DNA from 3 places in the Streptomyces sp. NBC_00414 genome. Region 2 is predicted to be linked to each of the others. Evidence: riboswitches for the same ligand, from Rfam matches in the RefSeq annotation. Region 2 holds a riboswitch; each other region holds the start of a gene.
The links. A riboswitch is a leader RNA that binds a small molecule or an ion and turns the genes downstream of it on or off. The one in region 2 is predicted to bind cyclic di-AMP.
Positions count from the first base shown of each region.

Region 1: it holds a riboswitch for cyclic di-AMP, as region 2 does, so the genes downstream of both, OHS59_RS26185 (LysM peptidoglycan-binding domain-containing protein) here and OHS59_RS18150 (C40 family peptidase) in region 2, are expected to answer to the same signal.
Region 3: it holds a riboswitch for cyclic di-AMP, as region 2 does, so the genes downstream of both, OHS59_RS12765 (M23 family metallopeptidase) here and OHS59_RS18150 (C40 family peptidase) in region 2, are expected to answer to the same signal.

Region 1 covers NZ_CP107935.1:6,018,544-6,021,762, forward strand. The annotation lists gene OHS59_RS26175 (FAD-dependent oxidoreductase) at 1-47, shown strand, start outside; gene OHS59_RS26180 (HAD family hydrolase) at 268-1,149, shown strand; gene OHS59_RS26185 (LysM peptidoglycan-binding domain-containing protein) at 1,143-1,874, opposite strand; cyclic di-AMP (ydaO/yuaA leader) riboswitch at 1,878-2,042, opposite strand; gene OHS59_RS26190 (CocE/NonD family hydrolase) at 2,526-3,219, opposite strand, start outside.
Region 2 covers NZ_CP107935.1:4,230,959-4,234,177, reverse strand. The annotation lists gene OHS59_RS18150 (C40 family peptidase) at 98-1,255, opposite strand; cyclic di-AMP (ydaO/yuaA leader) riboswitch at 1,263-1,435, opposite strand; gene pcrA (DNA helicase PcrA) at 2,023-3,219, shown strand, end outside.
Region 3 covers NZ_CP107935.1:2,979,867-2,983,085, forward strand. The annotation lists gene OHS59_RS12760 (GntR family transcriptional regulator) at 1-219, opposite strand, end outside; gene OHS59_RS12765 (M23 family metallopeptidase) at 508-1,293, opposite strand; cyclic di-AMP (ydaO/yuaA leader) riboswitch at 1,307-1,461, opposite strand; gene OHS59_RS12770 (M16 family metallopeptidase) at 1,708-3,096, opposite strand; gene OHS59_RS12775 (M16 family metallopeptidase) at 3,093-3,219, opposite strand, start outside.

The DNA of each region.
Region 1 (3,219 bases), 1.8 Mb from region 2:
TCGCCTCACCGCGGCTGGTCCGGCATCTGGCGGGACGGCACCGCTGAAACCGGGGCGCGGGCGCACTCGATGGGAGCGCGCGCGGGCGTACGCGGGCGGTCGGGAGAGGGGCGTGAATCGGGTCGGTGGAGTGGCCGATATGTCATGGGATCGGCCTGAACTCCCGGGGCCTGCTGGGACACGCGACGACGCGTGGGGTGGTCGAGGTGTCGGACGACGTCCGGTTCCCGTCGAGTCGCTGGGGGATTCGGTCCGTATTCTCTGATCATGGCCCCCCCGATTGCATATTCACTCATCGCCACTGACCTGGACGGGACGCTCCTGCGAGGCGACGACACCCTCTCGGACCGGTCGCGTGCCGCACTGGCGATGGCGGTCGGGGCAGGCGCCCGGCACCTCGTGGTGACGGGGCGCCCCGCGCCGCGCGTACGCCCGCTGCTGGACGAACTGGGCAGCCAGGGGCTCGCGGTGTGCGGACAGGGCGCGCAGTTGTACGACGCCGGCGCGGACCGCATGGTGTGGTCCGTCACGCTCGAACGTGAGCTGGCCGAGGTGGCTCTCGGCAAGATCGAGGCGGAGGTCGGCGAGGTGTACGCGGCCGTCGACCAGGACGGTGTCGACGGTCTCACGCTCATCGAGCCGGGCTACGAGATGCCCCACCCGACGCTGCCGGCGGTACGGGTGCTGCGGCGCGACGACCTCTGGACGCAGCCCATCAGCAAGGTGCTGCTGCGCCACCCCCTGCTCTCCGACGACGAGTTGGCGTCGGCCGCCCGTGGAGCGGTCGGTTCGCTCGCCACCGTGACGATGTCCGGGCCCGGTACCGTCGAACTCCAGCCATGCGGCATCACGAAGGCGACGGGTCTCGCGCTCGCCGCCGGCCGGCTGGGCCTCACGTCGGCGCAGACCATCGCCTTCGGGGACATGCCGAACGACATCCCGATGTTCGACTGGGCCGCGCGCGGGGTCGCGATGGCCAACGCCCATCCAGAACTCAAGTCCGTCGCCGACGAGATCACCCTCTCGAACGAGGACGACGGCATCGCGGTGGTCCTGGAGCGCATGTTCTCCGGCGCCGGGACCGGCCGGACGGGCCCCCTCGTCGGCCGACAGGCCGGTCCGGGAGCCCGCTCGGGCGTCGGTCAGTAGGCTCCGAAGACGTTGTCGATCGAGCCGTACCGCGCGGCGGCGTAGTTGCACGCCGCCGTGATGTTGGCGACCGGGTCGAAGGGGTCCAGCGACGTACCGGTCACGTGGTACGCCGTGAAGGTCGGGTCGATGACCTGGAGGAGCCCCTTCGACGGCGTACCGGCGACCGCGTTGGAGTCCCAGTTGTTCATGGCCTGCGGGTTGCCCGACGACTCGCGGATGATGTTGCGGTAGATGCCGTCGTAGCTGCCCGGGATCCCCTGCTGGGCCATGACGTCCAGCGACTGCTTGATCCAGCCGTCGAGGTCGTCCGTGTAGGTCGTCGCGGCGGCCGGGGTGACGGCGGACGCCGTGGTCGCCTTGGCGGTCTTCGCCGGGGTCCGGCCGTTCTTGGTGCCCACGGTCAGCTTGAGGCCCGGGCGGATGGCCGAGGGGTCGTTGCCGATGACCGCGCGGTTGGCCTTGTAGAGCTTCTTCCAGTCGCCCGTGGTGCGCGCCTTGGCGATCTTGGACAGCGTGTCGCCCTTGACCACCTTGTACGTGACCAGTGAGACCTGCGGGACCGCGTTCGGAGCGGCCTGCGCCGCCTGGACGGGCTGCGCGGCGTGGGCGCCGGTGGCTCCCACGAGGGGGAGCGCGAGTGCGGCTCCGCCCGTTCCGGCGGCGACGATGCCACGGATGAGGGTGCTGTTTCCGGGACGGCGGTGCTTGCCTCGTGCGGGCATGGCGAATTTCCTCTCCGGCGCCTGCGAGGTGAGCTGTCGGGTTCGGGCGGGAGATGCCCGGTCGCGTGGTGTGCGCGACTTCACCCCTAGCCGTTCCGATATCCGGACCGGCGGCTTACCTGGGTCCCCCGCTCCTGCCGTACGCGAGTGAATGGGTGGCTGGGTTTTCCGGGCGGCGGCAGGATTAGGCGATCCGTCCGGAGTGACGTGAACGTATGCGAGAGCACATGCAGTGAACAAGCCCTGAATTCGCGCAGCGGCGGCCATGGCCTGCCTTGTCGGGCGGATATCCCTTGATCAAAACGGAAGGCAAAGTTCAACTTGCTTTCCGTGAAGGGAAGTCGACGGAACCGACAAAACGATCACTTCGGGCAGGCGTGACCCAATTCACGGACGCAGATGGGGGATTAAGGAAACGGTTCTCCAATTCGGGCAAGTCGGATGTCTTCGGGATGTTACGGCGACTTACGCCCCATATTGAGGGGATAATGTCCGTAAGAAAGGTGATACGCCATCTTCTGTGGACGCCGGACGATCAGGCGTCGCAGGTGGTCACAGCTCGGGCACAGGTGAGGCCCGCACTCCTGGAATTCACCGGGGGGCGCGGGCCTCACCGTGAATGAGCGCCGGTCGTTCGTGGAGCGCGTGAACTCATCCCGCCGTACGCGGAATCCGCTTCTCCCAGGTGCGGTGGAAGATCACCTCGTCACCGTCCTTGCAGATCACTTCGTTCGAGGTGATGAAGTCCGCCTCGTCGCAGGTGATTTCGGAATGCGACTCGACGCTCGCGTCCCAGGGCATTTCCGGTCGGTGCAGCCGGACGGACCAGTCGGACCGGGCGCGCGCCGACAACGGATCGGACTCATTGATCGTGTACGTCTCCAGCGCGTCCTCGGTGAATTCGAGCCCGTCCGGATAGACGCGTGTGCCGCCGTATCGCGGATCCACTTCGAGACGCCACTCACCCTTGGCGACATCGCGGACCACGAGGCGCTCGGGGCGCGGATCGTCCAGCGTGGCGGGGAAGTTCACACCCAGCGGAGCCGACTGCTCCGGTTCCGCGAAGGCGATGGAGGGGTCCGACTCCTGCGCGCGGAGCGGGAGTTCCAGGACGCTCCCCGACGGAGTGAGGGTGAAGCCCGCCTCCGAGCCCGGCTGGGGCCAGATCCACGGCCAGTACGCGGAGGAGACGGCGAGCCGGATGCGATGGCCGGGAGGGAAGGCGTGGCCGATGCCGTTCAGCTCGAAAAGCACCTCCTCCGTAGAGCCCGGTTCCCAGGGAACCACCCGGTCACGGCCATGACGGGCTGTCAGGTTCAGGGCGCCTCGGGTGACGAGCGTCGAG
Region 2 (3,219 bases):
GCGCGACGGTGCTATGGGCCCGGCCCGGGGGCCGCCCCGGAACGCGGACGGGGTACGGCACACACGTGCCGTACCCCGTCCGGATGCGGGTGGGCGCCTAGCCCGGCCGCACCACGCTGTGGATCGGCATGTAGTAGATCGACTCCTCGCGGACGTACGCGCCCGGCTTCGGGGCGTGGATCATCATGCCGTCGCCGACGTAGATGCCGACGTGGCTGATGTCGTCGTAGAAGAAGACGAGGTCGCCGGGCTGGGCACTGTCCACGGAGACCGTCGTGCCGGTCTCGACCTGGTCCCACGTGGTGCGCGGAAGGGTCACCCCGGCGGCCTTCCAGGCGGCCTGGGTCAGACCGGAGCAGTCGTACGAACCGGGGCCGCTCGCGCCCCAGACGTACGGCTTGCCGATCTGGGCGCGGGCGAAGGCGAGCGCTTTGGCCGCCTTGGTGCCGGAGGTGGAGTCGGAGCCCGGCGTGCTTCCCGTCCCCGTACCCGTCCCCGTACCCGTGGCGGTTCCCGTGCCCTGCGCCGCCGTCTCCTTGCGGCGGCGCTCCGCGTCGGCCGCCTGCTGCCGCGCCAGCTCGTCCGCCTTGCGCCGGGCCTCGGCCTGCTTCTTCCGCTCGGTCTCGGCGAGGCGGGCCTTCTCCTCGGCGGTCAGCTTCGAAAGGAGTTCGCGCGCCTCGGCGAGCTTCCGCTGGACGTCCGCCTTGGATGTCTTCAGCGTGCTCTGCGTCGTGGTGAGCGCCTCCAGGCCCTCGGACGCCTCCTGCCGCTTCTCCGACGCGCCGGCCCGCTGTGCGACGTAGTCGTCGACGGCCTGCTTCTGGCGGGCGGTCAGCCGGTTCATCAGCTGGGTCTGGTCGAAGTAGTCCTGCGGGTTGTCCGCGAGGAGGAGGGAGGCCGAGTCGGGGGCCGAGGCTCCCGTGCGGTACTGCGCGGTGGCGAACGTCCCGAGTGCCTCGCGCGCGCTGTTGAGCTTCTCCGCGCGCTGCGCCACGTCGTCGAGGAGCGTGACGACGCGCTTGCGCTGCTTGGCGGTCTTCTCCTTGGCCGCGTTGTACTTCTCGGTGGCCGTACCCGCCTGCTGGTAGAGGTCGTCGACCTTCTTCTGGACTTCCTCCGTGCTCGGCCTGGGCTCCGCGGCAGGCGAGGCGTCCGCCGTCTGGGAGAGCAGGGCCACCGAGGTCAGAGCCGCGGTGGCGAGGGCCGGCGTCCGTACGCCCATGGTGGGGGGCCGCGACTTGCGGTGTGGCGCCACGAAGGCGTCTCCTTCCGTCATCCGCCTACCGAGTTAGCTGTCGGGTTCGGGCGAGTGCTTCGGAAGGTTTGCCCTACGGTCCTTCGTCCCGTGAGGAAGCAGGACCGATTCACCCCAGGATCGGTTGGGTCCCCGGTTCCGGAGGCCACGAGGGCAGGCCGGATTCGGCGGAGTCCGCTCGGCCCGGCGTTGTTCGCCGGTGCGGGTCGAGCGGGCTACTCGAAAGTTAGCCAATTCGTGTGGCACCTGTGAAGTTTGATGTGCGATATGCCCGATACATTTTCGTGACCTGGGCCTCGAATCCTGCTCGCCGAGGTCAATTGATTGCGATCTGCAGCGAGTTGTCCCGAGTGGTGCAGGGGTGGGGCGGCCGTGTCGTGGAGTGGCGAACTCCACGCGCCTCCGCGTGGTTGGAGGGGTTGGTCGCCAATCGGCCAGACCTGTCGGGGCGGGGCGAGCGTCCAGGTGATCCGGGTGATTCTCGTGATCCGGGTGATCCGGGCAATGCGTACGGGCTGTCGACGGGGTGTCCGGCCTGTCTCGTCCGGGTTATACGTACGTCACCCGCCGGGTGCTCATGTACGAGGCGAAGTTCCCTGTCGGCCGGGTGGCCGGACGGTCGGGTGGGCGGACGGTCGGGCAGTCGCGGAAAGTGGCGGGGCCGTCATTGTGGGTGAAGGTCTGCCCGCTGGTCGTCCGGGACGGATTCCGCCGAGTTTCCGGGGTGGCGGCGGGGTGTCAGTGGGGGCGCCTAGACTCGGAGAGCGATGAGCAGCCTCTTTGATGACAGCTTCCTGGCGGACCTCCAGCCCCCTCCGGCCCATGAGGACGAGCCCCCGCCGCCGCCCGACGACGAGGAGCCGGACCACGCTCCGGACGACCTGTTCGGCGGGCGCTTCGACGTGCCTCCGAGCAGGGACGGGTTCTACCGCGACGGCGCCCCCCGGCCGCTCGTGGACCCGGCCGCGCTCCTGGACGGGCTGAACGAGAACCAGCGCGCGGCGGTGGTCCACCACGGCTCACCCCTGCTCATCGTGGCCGGCGCCGGCTCCGGCAAGACCCGGGTGCTCACCCACCGCATCGCGCACCTGCTGGGCGAGCGCAAGGTGCACCCCGGCGAGATCCTCGCGATCACCTTCACGAACAAGGCCGCGGGCGAGATGAAGGAGCGCGTCGAGCAGCTCGTGGGCCCGCGGGCGAACGCGATGTGGGTGATGACCTTCCACAGCGCCTGCGTGCGGATCCTGCGCCGAGAGAGCAAGAAGCTCGGCTTCACGTCGTCCTTCTCGATCTACGACGCCGCCGACAGCAAGCGCCTCATGGCCCTGGTCTGCCGTGACCTGGACCTCGACCCCAAGCGCTTCCCGCCGAAGTCCTTCAGCGCCAAGATCTCGAACCTGAAGAACGAGCTGATCGACGAGGAGGACTTCGCCGCCCAGGCCTCCGACGGCTTCGAGAAGACCGCCGCCCAGGCCTACGCGATGTACCAGTCGCGGCTGCGCGAGGCGAACGCGCTCGACTTCGACGACCTGATCATGACGACGGTCAACCTCCTGCGTGCCTTCCCGGACGTCGCCGAGCACTACCGCCGCCGCTTCCGCCACGTCCTTGTGGACGAGTACCAGGACACGAACCACGCGCAGTACTCCCTCGTCAGGGAGCTCGTCGGCAGCGCCACGGACCCCGTGGCGCACCCCGAGGACGTGCCGCCGTCGGAGGGCGACCTCCCGCCGGCCGAGCTGTGCGTCGTCGGTGACGCCGACCAGTCGATCTACGCCTTCCGCGGCGCGACCATCCGCAACATCCTCCAGTTCGAGGAGGACTACCCGAACGCGACGACGATCCTGCTGGAGCAGAACTACCGCTCCACGCAGACGATCCTGACCGCCGCCAACGCGGTCATCGAGCGCAACGAATCGCGCCGCCCGAAGAACCTGTGGACGAACGCGGGCGCGGGCGCGCGC
Region 3 (3,219 bases), 1.3 Mb from region 2:
CTCCTGCTCCGTCGGTTCGGCGACGCACGCGCCCGCGTGCCGGCGGGTGACCACGAAGCCCTCCGCCTCCAGGGTGCGCAGCGCCTCGCGCACGGGGACCCGCGAGACGCCGTAGCGGCGCGCGAGCAGTTCTTCGGTGAGCCGGCTGCCGCGCCCGTAGACACCCGCGACGATGTCGTCACGGATCGCCGTGCATACCGAGCGCGCGGGAATACGCATGACCGAACCTCCGCCTTAATCCCCGCGAAACGCGGTCGATTGACGCTTGTTCGGTGACTCTATTGCAGAGAACGGGAAATTCCGAAGGCAGCCGGGAATCCATGGATATTTTTTGGACACACCACGTCTCCGAACAGGCAGTCGTCCGGTGCGGAAGTGACCGGAAGCGGTCGTACGGGTACCTACGGGCCCATCTGAGGCGACGGGATCGCGCGAAGGCCCCGGCTCGGTGAGCCGGGGCCTTCGCGCGGATGCGGTGCTGTACGTCCGTACAGAGATGCCGTGCGGTCAGACGTTGACGCCGTGCCCGCGGAGGTACGCGACGGGGTCCATGTCGGATCCGTACTCCGCGGTCGTCCGCGCCTCGAAGTGCAGGTGCGCCCCCGTGACGTTGCCGGTCGCCCCGGAGAGGGCTATCTGCTGCCCCGGAGTGACCGTCTGGCCGACCGAGACACCGATGGACGAGAGGTGCCCGTACTGGGTGTACGTGCCGTCGGTCATCTTGATGACGACCTGGTTGCCGTACGAGCCGCCCCAGCCTGCCTCCACGACGGTGCCGGAGCCCACCGCGTGGACGGCGGTGCCGCTGGCGGCGTGGAAGTCGATGCCGGTGTGGCTGCCGGAGGACCAGATGCCGCCGCCGGCCTGGTAAGAGGTCGAGACGTACGAGCCGGCGATCGGCGCGGTGTAGGCGTTGAGGCGCTTGCGCTCCTTCTCGCGGGCCGCGCGGGCCTCGGCCTCGCGCTCCTTCTCGGCCCTCGCCTTGGCCTTGGCCGCGGCCTCCTCGGCGCGCTTCTTCGCGGCGGCCTCGGCCTTCTCGCGGGCCGCGTCCTGCTCGGCGGCCTGCCGCTGGGCGGCGGCCTGGGCGTCGATCTCGTGGGCGACCGAGTCACCCATGGTGACGGCCCGGAGGGGGCCGGTCTGCTCGATCTCGCTCTCGGCGGCGAACGCCGGGGCGGCCAGTGTGCCCACGACACCGGTGGTGGCCAGGGCTGCGACGCCGACGGTCCTGCGGGTCGTGCGCGTCATGCGGCTGGGAAGACGGTGCTTCCCCGTGGCGCGGGTGAACGCCATGAAGTGGCTGGTCCTTTCCTTCCTTCTCGCCTACCGGGTTAGCTGACGGGTTCGGAGCAGGAAGGTCTCCTACGGACCCCCTTCGGGAAGGGCGTCCGATTCACCCCAGGGACGTGGGTCCCCGGCTCCCCTGGCTCGCGCCATGCGGGGACTCGGCGATGACTGTCCGGTGCCGCGGACGCGGCGCAGTGCCTGACGAACAGCCGGACCGACGCTAAGCGGCGCCTCTTTCAATAGACAAACGGATCAACACTTTTGTAGCGCACGCCACAGGGCAGACAGGCAACCTCTCCACCAATACGGGCAACTTCCGCCTCAATGCAGACAATCAGGGAGGAAGGCGGTACGGGCAGCAGTATGAAAAAGGGGCCCGGGCGACTCGTCGGTCACCCGGGCCCCACCTGCTGCCAGTACCTACTCCGGTGCCACGACGCTGACTTCGCCGATTCCGAGGGCCCTGACGGGCCCCTCGATCTGCGCGGCGTCACCGACGAGGACGGTCACCAGACGGTCCACCGGGAAGGCGTTCACGGCGGCCGCGGTGGCCTCCACGGTGCCGGTGGCGGCGAGCTGCTTGTACAGCGTCGCCTGGAAGTCGTCCGGCAGGTGCTGCTCGACCTGGTCGGCCAGCGTGCCCGCGACGGCGCCCGCGGTCTCGTACTTCAGGGGCGCCACCCCCACCAGGTTCTGCACGGCGACGTCACGCTCGGCGTCCGTCAGACCCCCGGCGGCGAGGGTGCGCAGCACCTTCCAGAGGTCGTCGAGCGCCGGGCCGGTGTTCGGGGTGTCCACCGAGCCGCTGATGGCGAGCATCGAGATGCCCGTCCCGTCCGGGGCGGAGCGCAGAACCTGGCCGAACGCCCGCACGCCGTAGGTGTATCCCTTCTCCTCGCGCAGGACACGGTCCAGGCGGGAGGTGAGGGTGCCACCGAGGCAGTACGTGCCGAGCACCTGGGCGGGCCACACACGGTCGTGCCGGTCCGCGCCGACGCGGCCGATGAGCAGCTGCGTCTGGACGGCTCCGGGACGGTCGACGATGATCACCCGGCCGGTGTCGTCGGCGGTCACCGAGGGCACGGGACGCGACTCGGCCTGCGATCCGGTCCAGGTGCCGAGCGTGTCCCCGAGCAGCGCGTCGAGGTCGACGTCGGTGAGGTCTCCGACGACGACCGCGGTGGCCGTGGCGGGGCGTACGTGCTTCTCGTAGAAGGCGCGTACGGCCGCCGAGTCGATCGCGGTGACCGTCTCCTCGGTGCCCTGGCGCGGGCGCGACATCCGGGAGTCCGCCGGGAAGAGCTGCCGGGACAGCTCCTTGGCGGCCCGCCGGGCCGGGTTGGCGGTCTCGTGCGGGATCTCGTCGAGCCGGTTGCGCACCAGCCGCTCGATCTCGCCGTCCTCGAACGCGGGCGCCCTGAGCGCGTCGGCGAGCAGGCCGAGCGCCTTGGGCAGCCGGGAGACGGGGACTTCGAGGCTGAGCCGTACGCCGGGGTGGTCGGCGTGCGCGTCCAGGGTGGCGCCGCAGCGCTCCAGCTCGGCGGCGAACTCCTCGGCGGAGTGCTTGTCGGTGCCCTCCGAGAAGGCTCGCGCCATGATCGTGGCGATGCCGTCCAGGCCCTTCGGCTCCGCCTCCAGCGGGGCGTCCAGGATCACCTCCACGGCGACGACCTGCTGGCCGGGGCGGTGGCAGCGCAACAGCGTCAGGCCGTTGCCGAGGGTGCCGCGCTCGGGCGCGGGGAAGGCCCAGGGCCTGGCCTCGCCGGCCTGGGGCTGCGGGTGGAACTCCATCGTGGCGAGCTCGGTCACTTGGCCGCCTCCTCGTCGGTGTTGTCAGCGGCGGCGTCGGTCCCGGGGGCGTCGGTCTCCTCGGCGGCGACCGGCTCGTAGACCAGCACCGCGCGGTTGTCGGGGCGCAGGCGGGCCTTGGCG